3 regions of the Nocardia sp. GP40 genome follow, and region 2 is predicted to be linked to each of the others. Evidence: riboswitches for the same ligand, from Rfam matches in the RefSeq annotation. Region 2 holds a riboswitch; each other region holds the start of a gene.
What was found. A riboswitch is a leader RNA that binds a small molecule or an ion and turns the genes downstream of it on or off. The one in region 2 is predicted to bind S-adenosylmethionine.
Positions count from the first base shown of each region.

Region 1: linked by a shared signal. The riboswitch ahead of metX (homoserine O-acetyltransferase MetX) and the one ahead of ABH933_RS15405 (ABC transporter substrate-binding protein) in region 2 are both predicted to bind S-adenosylmethionine.
Region 3: linked by a shared signal. The riboswitch ahead of ABH933_RS36295 (aminotransferase class V-fold PLP-dependent enzyme) and the one ahead of ABH933_RS15405 (ABC transporter substrate-binding protein) in region 2 are both predicted to bind S-adenosylmethionine.

Region 1 covers NZ_JBNPVW010000005.1:167,661-171,855, forward strand. Annotated here, with positions in the region: gene ABH933_RS17235 (NADP-dependent isocitrate dehydrogenase) at 1-1,047, opposite strand, end outside; SAM riboswitch class IV at 1,355-1,465, shown strand; gene metX (homoserine O-acetyltransferase MetX) at 1,627-2,778, shown strand; gene ABH933_RS17245 (DUF3017 domain-containing protein) at 2,837-3,157, opposite strand; gene ABH933_RS17250 (nucleoside deaminase) at 3,212-3,694, opposite strand; gene ABH933_RS17255 (tRNA (cytidine(34)-2'-O)-methyltransferase) at 3,823-4,195, shown strand, end outside.
Region 2 covers NZ_JBNPVW010000004.1:484,876-489,070, forward strand. Annotated here, with positions in the region: gene ABH933_RS15395 (hypothetical protein) at 1-751, shown strand, start outside; gene ABH933_RS15400 (TetR/AcrR family transcriptional regulator) at 761-1,339, opposite strand; SAM riboswitch class I at 1,494-1,596, shown strand; gene ABH933_RS15405 (ABC transporter substrate-binding protein) at 1,608-2,606, shown strand; gene ABH933_RS15410 (ABC transporter substrate-binding protein) at 2,603-4,195, shown strand, end outside.
Region 3 covers NZ_JBNPVW010000016.1:18,268-22,462, forward strand. Annotated here, with positions in the region: gene ABH933_RS36285 (DUF2752 domain-containing protein) at 1-439, shown strand, start outside; gene ABH933_RS36290 (hypothetical protein) at 497-685, shown strand; gene ABH933_RS36295 (aminotransferase class V-fold PLP-dependent enzyme) at 955-2,274, opposite strand; SAM riboswitch class IV at 2,322-2,435, opposite strand; gene ABH933_RS36300 (LysE family translocator) at 2,530-3,192, shown strand; gene ABH933_RS36305 (flavin reductase family protein) at 3,194-3,658, opposite strand; gene ABH933_RS36310 (YbaK/EbsC family protein) at 3,765-4,195, opposite strand, start outside.

The DNA.
Region 1 (4,195 bases), on a different contig from region 2:
GGTGTTGTCCAGCTTGCCGCGATGCGCCAAGCCACGGGTCCACGCGAAGATCGAGGCGATCGGGTTGGTGGAGGTGGGCTTGCCCTGCTGGTGCATCCGGTAGTGCCGAGTCACGGTGCCGTGCGCCGCCTCGGCCTCACAGGTCCGGCCGTCCGGGGTCAGCAGCACCGAGGTCATCAGGCCCAGCGAGCCGAAGCCCTGCGCGACCGTGTCGGACTGCACGTCACCGTCGTAGTTCTTGCACGCCCAGACGTAACCGCCCTCCCACTTGAGCGAGGAGGCGACCATATCGTCGATGAGCCGGTGCTCGTAGGTCAGGCCCGCGGCGTCGAACTGCGGCTTGAACTCCGTCTCGAACACCTCCTGGAAGGTGTCCTTGAACATGCCGTCGTAGGCCTTCAGGATGGTGTTCTTCGTCGACAGATACACCGGGTAGTTCTGCTGCAGGCCGTAGTTCAGCGAGGCCCGCGCGAAGTCCTGGATGGACTTCTTGAAGTTGTACATGCCCATGATGACGCCGCCGTCCTCGGGCATCTTCACGACCTCGTGCTGGATCGGCTCGCTGCCGTCCTCCGGGGTAAAGGTCAGCGTGACGGTGCCGGCCTGGTACACCTTGAAGTCGGTGGCGCGGTACTGGTCACCGAAGGCGTGACGGCCGATGATGATCGGCTTGGTCCAGCCGGGAACCAGGCGCGGAACGTTCGAGATGATGATCGGCGCGCGGAAGATCGTGCCGCCGAGGATGTTGCGGATGGTGCCGTTGGGCGACCGGTACATCTTCTTGAGGCCGAACTCCTCGACGCGCGCCTCGTCCGGGGTGATGGTCGCGCACTTGACGCCCACGCCGTGTTCCTTGATGGCGTTGGCGGCGTCGATGGTCACCTGGTCGTCGGTCTTGTCGCGGTATTCGATACCGAGGTCGTAGTAATCGAGATTCACATCCAGGTACGGGTGAATCAACTTGTCTTTGATGAACTGCCAGATGATCCGGGTCATCTCGTCGCCGTCGAGTTCGACGACAGTGCCTTCAACCTTGATCTTGGACATGGATCTTCGTGTCCTCCTAGGAATGATGCTCCCATTAACTCGGCCAGGTGAACACGCTTGTGAGCGGACCCGGCTGTTCAACAGACAACGTATACGTCCCGTGTTGGCCACGGGACTCCGAGGTGCCAAACAGTACAAGCATACTGGTGCGCTGAGTCTCACGCGCGCCGACCTCCCGGTGAGTGATACCTCCGTCACACCCCCGGTATGCAGGCAATTGCTCGCCCGGCGTTCGCGCCGGGTCCGCGGCGCCGCCATTGCACACCTGCTTTCTCCCTCGCGCCGCGGCCCGCTACCATGGCGGGAAGGTCATGAGCGCCAGCGCCAAGCCCCGGCTCGCTGGCCGGCAACCCTCCTGTCGCGGTGGGGTGCTCCGGGTGATGACCGGGCTCTCGAAGGCCGAGAGCAAGCGCGACCATCAGGAGGGTTTCCGAAATGTGTTGTAGCCGTCCGCTATCCGGACTCCGATAACGCTCACCGGCAGACCTCTGGAAAGAGCCACGACATGAGTAATTCTTTCGCGTCCGTGACCGATTTCGTGGTCCGGCGGACCACGCCGCCCCGCGCGGCGGTGGCACGGTGACCGTGAGCATCGAACGGAGCGCGTCCCGTACCCGGGCAGCACGGCTGCTGCCGCCACCGGATGGGCGGCTGGGCACCATCGGCGTGGGCGATATCCGCCTCGAGAGCGGCGAGGTGATCCCCGGTGTGGAGCTCGCCGTGCAGCGCTGGGGTGAGCTGTCCCCCGCGGCGGACAACATCGTGCTGGTCGAGCACGCGCTGACCGGCGACTCGCATGTGGTCGGCGCGCCCGATGCGCTGCACCCGCTGCCCGGCTGGTGGGACGGCGTGGTGGGGCCCGGCGCACCGCTCGACACCGACGAGTGGTGCGTGATCGCCACCAACGTGCTGGGCGGATGCAAGGGCAGCACCGGCCCGGCGTCCATCACCGCGGACGGGCGGCCCTGGGGAGCCCGGTTCCCCGGCATATCCATCCGCGACCAGGTGAGTGCGGAGGGGGCGCTGTTCGATCTGCTCGGCGTCGACCGGCTCGCCGCGGTGGTCGGCGGGTCGATGGGCGGTATGCGGGTGCTGGAGTGGATGGTCGGGCACCCGGAGCGGGTGGGAGCCGCGCTGGTGCTGGCCGTCGGAGCCCGCGCCACCGCGGACCAGATCGGCACCCAGACAACGCAGATCGCGGCCATTACGGCCGATCCGGACTGGCAGGGTGGCAATTATCACGGCACCGGCCGCACGCCGACGAGCGGTCTGGGCATCGCCCGTCGCATCGCGCACCTGACCTATCGCACCGATTTCGAGCTGGACCACCGCTTCGAGAACCGCGCCCAGGGCGAGGAGAACCCCCGCGACGGCGGCCGCTACGCGGTGCAGAGCTATCTGGACCATCAGGCCGCGAAGCTGACCGCGCGCTTCGACGCGGCCAGCTACGTGCTCCTGACCGACGCCATGAATCGTCACGACGTGGGCCGCGACCGGGGCGGGGTGGCCGCGGCGCTGGCCGCGACCGCGGTGCCCTGCGTGGTCGGCGGTGTCGACTCGGACCGGCTGTATCCGCTGCACACCCAGCAGGAGCTGGCCGATCTGCTCCCCGGATGCCGGCGGCTCGAGATCGTGCGCTCGCGCGACGGGCACGACGGATTCCTGACCGAGACCGAGGCGGTCGGCAAGTTGCTGGTTCAGACGATGGATCTGGCGCGCAACTCGCTGTAGCGGGGTCAGCCGAGGCTCGGCGGGGCACCGGGCCGCAGTGCCTTGGCGCCGTAGTGCCTCAGCCGATGCCGAGGGTGCTGATGGTGACCGCCAGGGCAATGATCGTGCCGCCCAGCACCGCGTAGGCGCCGACGTCGAACGGTCTGCTGCGCACCGCCAGCAACCCGACCCGCGCCTCGGGCAGTACCAGCCGCAGTACCGCCGCGAGCAGCGGTGCGCCGCCGATGAAGAGGGCACCGCGCCGCCATCGGTCCTGCGCCATGAACACCACGGCCACCAGCAGCACCACCGCCACCAGCAGTATCGGCAGCTGGTTGCGCAGTGACCCGAGGAATCCGAGCGGGCGGGTGGGCGGAGTGGTCGCGGGCGCATCGGTCACCCCCAGATTCTCGCATTCACCCGGCGGCGGCGCGGTGGTCAGTCGGCTCGGACGTCAGTCGCCCCGGCTCCGCTCGGCGTGCCGGACGTGCAGCCGGCGAACCTGGTCGGCGAGTTCGGGATCTGGACCCGCGACGGGAATTCCGGGTGCGACCTCGTTGATCGGCAGTGGCCGGACCGGGCCGGACGGCAGCCCGAGTTCGGCGCGCCAGGCGGTCAACTGGGTGGTGGAGCTGGCATAGACGATGCGCCCGAGCCCCACCCAAGCGTGCGCGGCCGAGCACATCGGGCAATGCTCGCCGGAGGTGTAGACGGTCGCCTCGGCGCGCCGATCGGCGGGCAGATTGCCCGCGGCCCAGCGCGCCAACTCGAACTCCGGATGTTGCGTCGCATCACCGCCGCCGACCTCGTTGATGGCCTCGGCGACGATCGCATCGCCTGCCAGGAGCAGCGAGCCGAACGGTTCGTGCCCCAGGTCGAGTGCGCGCGCGGCGAGTTCGACGCAGCGTGCGAGGTAGGTGTGGTCGTCGGCGCTGATCATGGTGCCGATCCTAGGACGGGAGCGCTCGGCGGTGACCAGGCCGACGCCGCAGGACGGCCCGGACCACGCGTAGAGTTCTCGCAGCCGGACGTGACGAGAGGCTGTCTCCTGCTGTGTTGAAGCTGATGTTCTTCGAGCCGCGCATCCCGCCGAACACCGGCAATGCGATCAGGCTGTCCGCGGGGACGGGATGTTCGTTGCATCTGATCGAGCCGCTGGGGTTCGATCTGTCCGAGCCGAAGCTGCGTCGCGCCGGGCTGGACTATCACGACCTCGCCTCGGTGTCGGTGCACGAAAATCTCGCCGCCGCCTGGAAAGCCATTCGCCCGGACCGAGTGTTCGCCTTCACCACCGGCGGCGCCACGCGCAACACCGATATCGTGTACCGCCCCGACGACGTGCTGCTGTTCGGTCCCGAGCCGACAGGGCTGCCACCGGAGGTGCTCGCCGATCCGCACATCACCGACCAGGTGCGGATCCCGATGCTGCCGGGCCGGC
Region 2 (4,195 bases):
GCGGCTCGGGATCCTGGCCGCGCGACGCGGCGGCGAGCTGCTCGGCTGGGTCGAACTGTCCGGCGGCAGGAGCGAGCGACCAACAGGCGCAGCCGCCCGCGCGGTGGCCGAGCCGGTGTTCGCCTCCCGGTACCTGCGGCGAATTCAGGTGGGGCACTACGATTTCGAGCCCGCGACCGATGCCGAGGAGGGGGTCGTGCGGGCGCTGCTGGCGGGAGCCGCGCGGCAGGCGCGAGCGCTGGGATACCGGGTATTGCAGTGGCACGGTACCGATGTCGGTCCGGAGGGGCGCGCGGCTGCCGAGCTGGGCGCGGTCGCGGTCGGCGAGTACGCGCGGGTGTGGACCGCCGAACCGCGCACCTGGCAGGCCCCGAGCGCGCTGGCGTTCGGCGATCCGGTCGATTGCGTGCTGCACGCCCTGGCCGAATCCACCGAGCCGTCGGGACAGGCGCTGGTGGTGGCGCTGCTGAGTCCCGGCGCCGTGGAGCCGATCGCCAGCGTGGCCACCTCGGTCACCGGCAGCGAGGCGTATATCAATGCGGGGGAGGGCTTTTCGTATCGCGACGTCGAGTCCGACGCGCTGGCGGCGCTGATCGGCGCGGTCATCACCGAGCTGCACGACCAGGTTCCCCAGGCGCTGGTGCTGCGCGTATTCGAGGACGACGACCCGCGCATCCGCGCGGCCCTGGCTACCGCGGGACTGGATCTGACCGCGCGCTGCCGCGACTACGAGCTCGCGCTCGACCCGTAGCCCGGACCCCTACCCGTTCGTCGCGGGCGGTTCGGCCCGCAGGCCCGCGCAGGCGACGGACAGCAGGCGTTCGGCCGCCTCCGGGGCGCTTTCGCAGGCGACGCCGATGCCGCGGCCGAGGCGGATCAGGTCGCGGGGTTCGATATCCGAGCGCACCAGTCCGTCCCGCTGGGCCGGTTCCAGGACCCGGGCCGCGGCCTCGAGCGCCATGGTGTGGCACAGGTGGAAGGTCTCCGAGTTCGGATCCAGCGCGGCCTTGAGCGTGAGCGCCAGCCCCCGCCGGTTCATGATGAACTCCACCTGTGCGGTCATCCACCGCTGTAGCGCGTCCAGCGGTGAGCAGGTCTCGATCAGTTCGTCCGCGCGGCGGCTCAGGTCCTCGATGCTGGATCGGTAGACGGCCTCGAGCAGGGCCTCACGGTGGGGGAAGTGGCGGTACAGCGTGCCGGGGCCGACCCCGGCGCGGCGGGCGATCTCGTCCAGGGGAGCCTCGGGTCCGCAGTCGGTGAACGCCTGACGAGCGCATTCGAGGATGCGCTCGTAATTGCGCCGCGCGTCCGCGCGCATCGGCCGTGTCGGTGCGTTCATGGCGCCCTCCAGGGATCTGCGGAAACGGAGTTCTTCTCCACATGCTAACCCTCCCGGAACGGCGGCGACCGGCGTTCCGGTCGGCGGAGGCAAGCATTCGATTCACCGCGATCGAGAATGCAGACCCCGCACGGTGATTCGCCTAGCGTCGAACTGCCCATCCAGAGCGACCGAGAGACCTGGCTCCACGACGTCGCAGCAACCCGGCCGCCGTGGATGTCCGCGCGCAGGGGTGCTACCGCCAGGACCGATGGAGGTTCGACGAGCCATGAGACCCCTGACAGTATTCCGCGCCCCGCGCGCCCGGCGGGCGGTCGTGCTGACCGCCGCACTCACCACCCTGGCGCTGGTCGCCGGCGCCTGCGGCGCCGGGTCCGAGCCCGGCAACGAGGTGCGCAGCGTGAACGGGCAGAGCTACGACCTGTCGCCGCAACAGAGCACCCGGGTGCGCGCGGACAAGGTCGATTCGATCGCCGCGCAGGTGCCCGCGGCCATCCGCAACCGCGGCACCCTGATCGTCACCGGGTCCGCCGACAGTGGTGCGCCGCTGCGGTTCTACGCCACCGACGACCGCACGGTCATCGGGTCCGAGGTCGATGTCGCCGCTCTCGTCGCCGATATCCTCGGGCTGAAACTCGAGGCGCGGACCGCGGATTGGGCCCAGAACTTCGTGGCGGTCGACTCCGGCGCGGTCGACGCGTTCGTCTCCAATGTCACCGTGACCGAGGAGCGCAAGGAGAAATACGACTTCGCCACCTATCGCCTCGACAACCTGGCCCTCGAGGTGCCCAAGGACAGCACCTGGCGGTACGCCGACCGTAAATCGCTGGCGGGCAGGCGAATCGGAGTCGGCAGCGGCACCAACCAGGAACAGCTGCTGGTGCAGTGGGACCAGCAGAACCGGGCCGAGGGCCTGCCGAAGATCGATATCGCCTACTACCAGAAGACCGCCGACTACTATCTCGCGCTCGCCTCGCACCGCCTGGACGGGATGCTGGGTCCCAACCCGACCGCGACCTATCACGTCGCCACCTCGGGGCAAACGAAGATCGTGGCGACCTTCTCCGGCGCCGGAACCGCGCTGCAGGCTGAGATCGCGGTGCTCACCAGGAAGGACAACGGCCTGATCGGGCCCGTAAATCAGGCGCTGCAGTACGCGATCGCGCACGGGCTGTACCGCAAGGTGCTGGACCGCTGGGGTCTGGGCACCGAGGCCGTGCAGCAGAGCCGCATCAATCCGCCCGGACTGCCGAAGCGGTCGGCATGAGGACGGCGATCGCGCTACTGGGTGTTCTCGCAACGGCATTCGTGCTCTCGGCCTGCGGCACAGGCGCCGGAACCGATGCTCCGGCTGGGCCGCCGCGGCCGGGCGGCACGCTGCGCTACGGCCTGTCGCTCGCGCCGACCTGCTCGGATCCCGCGCAGTCCGGGACCAACCAAACGTTGTATGTGACACGGCAGATCGTCGATTCACTGACCGATCAGGACCCGGCGACCGGGGCGATCGTGCCGTGGCTGGCGCAGAGCTGGCAGGTGAGCCCCGACGCGCGAACCTTCACGTTCCACCTGCGCCCCGGGGTCACCTTCAGCGACGGCACCGCGCTGACCGCAACGTCGGTGCGGAACACCTTCGATGCCATCGTGCACACGCTCACCGGTGCCAAGGCCCCGCTGGCGGCCAGCTACCTGGCCGGTTACACCGGCACGAGCGCGCCGGATCCGCTGACCGCGCAGGTGAGCTTCGACAGCCCCAACGCGCAGTTCCTGCAGGCGGTCTCGACGCCGCAGCTCGGCATCCTCGCCGACGCCACGACCGCGAAGCCGGCCGACCAGCGGTGCGGGGGAGACGACATCGGCAGCGGGCCGTTCAGCTATGCCGCCTACCGCCAGGGCGCCTCGGCCACACTGGTCGAACGCGCCGGATACGCGTGGGGCTCGGCGGTATTCGCGCACCGCGGCGCGGCGTATCTGGACCGGATCGAATTCACCGTCGTCCCGGAATCCGGGGTGCGCACCGGCAGCCTGTCCTCCGGGCAACTCGATGCGGTGAGCGATGCGCTGCCGCAGGACGCACCGCAGATCGAGGCATCCGGGGGCCGGGTCCAGGTCACCTCGAATCCCGGTGTGCCCTTCGGGATTCAGCCCAATCTGACCCGCGGCCCGCTGCGTGATCCCGCGGTGCGCGCGGCGCTGCTGCCCGCGATCAACCGGCAGGAACTGGTCGATACCGTGCTCGGACCGCAGTTCAAGCCCGCCGAAGGGGTGCTGGCCTCGAAAACCCCGGGATACGTGGACCTTTCGAGCCATCTGCACTACGCGCCCGACGCCGCGCGGCAGCTGCTGGACCGGGCGGGCTGGGCGCCCGGCGGGGATGGCATTCGCGTCAAGGACGGTGTGCGCCTGTCGTTCGGCGTGCTGTTCAGCCACGCCTTCGCCGGGAATCAGGCGATCCTGGAGCTGATTCAGCAGCAGTTGCGCACGGTCGGCATCGATATCCGGCTCGAGCCTGCCGCGGACGCGGAATACACCGCGCGGCAGAACAGCAAGGATTTCGATGCGGTCTACTACAACATCACCCGTGCCGACGGCGATATTCTGCGCACCAACTTCGGCCTGGGCGGCCAGAACCTCAATGTGCGCGGGCCGATTCCGGAGCTGGACGATGCGCTGTCCGGTGAACTGCGGACCACGGACCCGGCCGCGCGTGCCCAATTGATCGGCCGGGCACAGCAATCGGTGCTCGGCAACGGCCTGTGGATCCCGACCATCGAGCTGTCTCAGGCCATCGGGGTATCGCACGCGGTATCGGACGTGAAGTTCGAGGCGTCGGCCCGCCTGCAGTTCTTCGATACCTGG
Region 3 (4,195 bases), on a different contig from region 2:
CGGTCCGCCGACTGTGGTCGGCACCGTAGACAAGGCATCCGGCTGGCGGGCACTCGGCGCGCCGGCGCTGGTCGGGGGTGTCGGGTTTGCGGCGGCGGTGCTGGTGCATTTCCACGATCCGCATGTGCAGGGTTCCTACGGGGTCTGCCCGTTCTATGCGTTGACCGGGTGGTGGTGTCCGGGGTGCGGGGGGCTGCGGGCGATGCACAATCTGACCGAGGGCCGGATCCTGGACGCGGTGCACAGCAATGTCTTTCTGCTGCCGCTGATCCTGGGATTCACGCTGTGGTGGGGCGATTGGATGGTGCGCCGCTGGCGTGGTCGTCCGGGACGTTCGTTCACGATGAGCCGCACCACGCTGGCGATCGTGCTGACGCTGCTCGCGGCGTTCACGGTGCTGCGCAACACCCCCTGGGGCGCCTGGCTGGCGCCGGTCTAGGACGACGGCGTATTTGCTGCAGTGGGATCCGGCCGCACGGTCCGGCATGCTGGGACTATGGCCGATTCCCTGAAGGCTCGAATCCGCGAGAAGCTGCTGCGCCAGCTGACCGAGGACGGCACCCCGGATCCCGAGTGGGACGATCCCCGGCAGATCGCGGTCGAGTCCGATCTCGAGGCGCTCGACGCGGTCACCGAGGACGATCCGCTCGTGGAGGAACTGGCCGCCCGGTATCTCGTGCCGTAACAGGCTCGGGCACTTCGGAACTCGCGGTCGAGTCCGATCTCGAGGCGCTCGACGCGCTCACCGAGGACGACCCGCAGGTCGAGGAGCTGGCGGCCAGGTGCCTCGTGCCGCGCCCACCGGAGCTCACCGCCGATCCGCCGGGCGCGGCGAGCATCGCAATCGTGACCGGAACCCGCCGCGGATCGCGCCTGTTCCGCCCCGGCGCGGCGAGCATGCGCAATCGGGACCGGAACCCCGCGGACCGCGCCAATTCCGCCGCTGGCAGGCGGTCAGAAGGTGCAGGGCGCCGCGCCTGCCGCGGCCGCAGCGGCCAGGCCCGGGCGGGTCTCCGGTACCGGGTTCCACTGGCCCTCGGTGTAGGCGTAATTCCAGGCGGGGCCCTGCTCGACCAGGGTCGCGACGGCCTCGATCAGGCGGTCCACGTCCGCGGCGGAGGTGCCCAGGCCGATGCTGGCTCGGAGCGCGCCGTCGACTCCGAGGCGGGCCAGCAGCGGGTGTGCGCAGAAGCGGCCGTCGCGCACACCGATCCCGTGCTCGGCCGACAGATGCGCCGCGACGCGTCCGGGCTCGAATCCGTCGAGGGTGAACGCGACGATGCCGACGCTGTCCTCGCTGTCGGGCCAGATGCGCAGGAAGTTCACTCCCGCAATGGCATTCAGGCCGGCGCGTAGCCGATCGGCCAGCGCGCGCTCGTGTTCGACGGCGGTGCGCTCCTCGATCGCGCCGAGTGCGTCGCAGGCCGCGGCCAGGGCGGCGACTCCCAGCACGTTCGGCGATCCGGCCTCGTGACGCTGCGGCGCGGGCGCCCATTCGGCGCCGGTCGTGGTCACCTCGCGCACCGCTCCGCCCCCGGCCAGATACGGGTCGGCGGCATCGAGCCAGTCGCGCCGGCCCACCAGCACGCCCGCGCCGAACGGCGCGTACAGCTTGTGGCCGGAAAATGCGAGATAGTCGATTCCGGTGGCGCACAGGTCGATTCGGCGATGCGGCGCCAGCTGCGCGGCGTCGACCAGGATCCGTGCGCCGCACTGGTGCGCGATATCGGCCAGCCGACGCAGCGGCAGCACCTCGCCGGTCACGTTCGAGGCGCCGGTAACGGCAAGCAGCGCAGCGGGTTTGGTGCACAGCTCGGCGACGACCCGGCGAATGGTCTCCACGACGGTGTCCGCGGCCGGGACGACGCGGCGGCCGTGCCGGGTCCAGGGCAGGAAGTTGGCGTGATGTTCGATGTCGAGCACCACGGTGTCGCCGGGCACGCAGGAGGCCAGCAGGTTCAGCGAATCGGTGGTGTTGCGGGTGAAGACGACCACCTGGTCGTCGGCGCAGTGCAGAAAGCGGGCCACCGCGGTGCGGGAATTCTCGTAGCAGTCGGTGGAGATGCGCGAGGCGTATCCGGCGCCGCGGTGCACGCTGGCGTAGTACGGCAGCAGCTCGCTCACCCGGTCGGCGACCTGGGCCAGGGCCGGCGCGCTGGCGGCGTAGTCGAAGTTGGCATATTCGCGAGTTCCGCCCTGTACCAAGGGAACTTGCAGATCGCATCCGGAAACGCGGGCGATCGGGGCACAGCTGGACGTGAGTACAGCAGTCATCACACAAATCCCTTCGGGACCAAGGGGACCCCGGGAAAGGTGAACGGAGTCCGCGCTTGCCGTGCCCGGTCGGGCTACGGCCCGGTCGTCACCCGGAGCACCCCGCCGCGGAGGAGGGTTGCCGACCAGCTAGCCGGGGCTTGACGCTGGTACTCATGACCTGTCCCGAGACTGGCAGACGCCGCCCGCCGTTGTCAACTCCCGGCCGCGTCATATTCCCTTGCCATCCGCCATGAACTGCGGTTACGTAGTCCGGTGAGTCCTTCCCTGCTACTCGGCTTCGTCGGCCTGTGCCTGTTGCTGGCCATCACCCCGGGGCCCGATACGTTCCTGGTCCTGCGCTACGCCATGGCCGGACGACGACCGGCGATCGCGGCGTCGCTCGGGTCGGCGCTGGGCGGCATCGCCTGGGCGGTTGTGGTCGCCGCCGGGGTCGCCACGCTGTTGGAGCAGTCCGCGACGGCCTACCGAATTCTCAAGGTGATCGGAGGAATCTACCTGCTGTACTTGGGAATTCGGACATTGCGCGAGCATCGCCGGACGAGGGCAGGGAAAACAGAAGAGCTGCTTACCGATTCGGCGCTTGAGCCGGCCCTCGAGGCGATTTCCGCGCGCGGAACCGCTTCTGCGCGTTCGGCATTCACCGCAGGGCTGGTCTCCTGCCTCTTCAATCCGAAGGTGGGCCTGTTCTATCTCGCCGTGCTCCCGCAGTTCCTGACCCACGTCACCTTCACCGGCACGCTGACCCTCGGTGCGATCGAATCGAGCATCGCCGCAACGGAAATGGTGATCGTGGCCCTGGCCGCCGCCGGCGCGGTGGCCCTGCTGCGGCGCCCACGCGTACGAGATCGGCTGGAGCAGATCAGCGCCGGGATACTGGCGGCACTCGGTATCGGGACCATCGCGTCCGCCGGGTGAATCACTCCAGTCCGCGGGGGCGGTGATAGGACCCGTTGTAGTACAGCAGCGGCGTCGCGATGGGCGCGTCGTCGGTGTTGTCGTGCACGCGGGTGACCAGGCCGATGACCAGGGTGTGATCGCCGATCGGGAGCAGCTGGTGCACCGACGCGCGCACCCAGAGCGGGGTGCTGTGCAGCACCGGCTCGCCGGTCTCCAGCGTCGTCCACAGCGCGGAGTCGCTGAACCGTTCCTCCGCGCTGCGCGAAAACCGTTGTGCCAGATGCAGTTGGTGCTCGCCCAGGAAGTGCACGACCAGCGACCGGGCGGACAGCATGGCCTCGATGCTCGACGAGGTCTCGGCGATATTGAACGAGATCAGCGGGGGCTCGGCCGAGAGTGAGGCGAACGAGGTGGCCGTGAATCCGATGGGCCGGCCGTCCTGCTCGAGCGTGACGATCGTCACCCCGGCGGGGTAGTGCCGCATGGCGGCGCGGAACTCCGCCGCGGTGATACCGCTCAGATCTAGCTCACTCACAGTCCCAACCTACGTCGCGGGCCCGGCGGGTATTCCGGCATATGCCACTCACCGATCAGTCCACGTCGATCGCCAGGCCCGCGGTGATCCGCACGAGCTCGGAAAACGAGGTCCGGAACAAAGTATTGGGATGCCCACCGGCCGCCCACAGCTCGCGGTGGCGCGAGAGCGCGTTGTCCACATACGTCGACAGGTTGGTCGGATGCCCGACGGGCGCGACCCCGCCGATCGGCTGCCCGGTGACCGCGCGCACGACCTCGGCCGGGGCGCGGGTGAGCGTACCCTGCAGCCGCTCGCCGGTGCGCTCCAGGTCGACCTGGTGCTCACCGGACACCAGCAGCAACACCGGATCCTCGTCGAGCAGGAACAGCAGCGACTTGGTGATCGCACCCACCTCGACCCCGAGCGCCTGCGCGGCCTGCGCGGCGGTGTGGGTGGGCTCGTCCTGAGTGACGATCACGCCGTGGTGACCGCGGGCGATGAGAG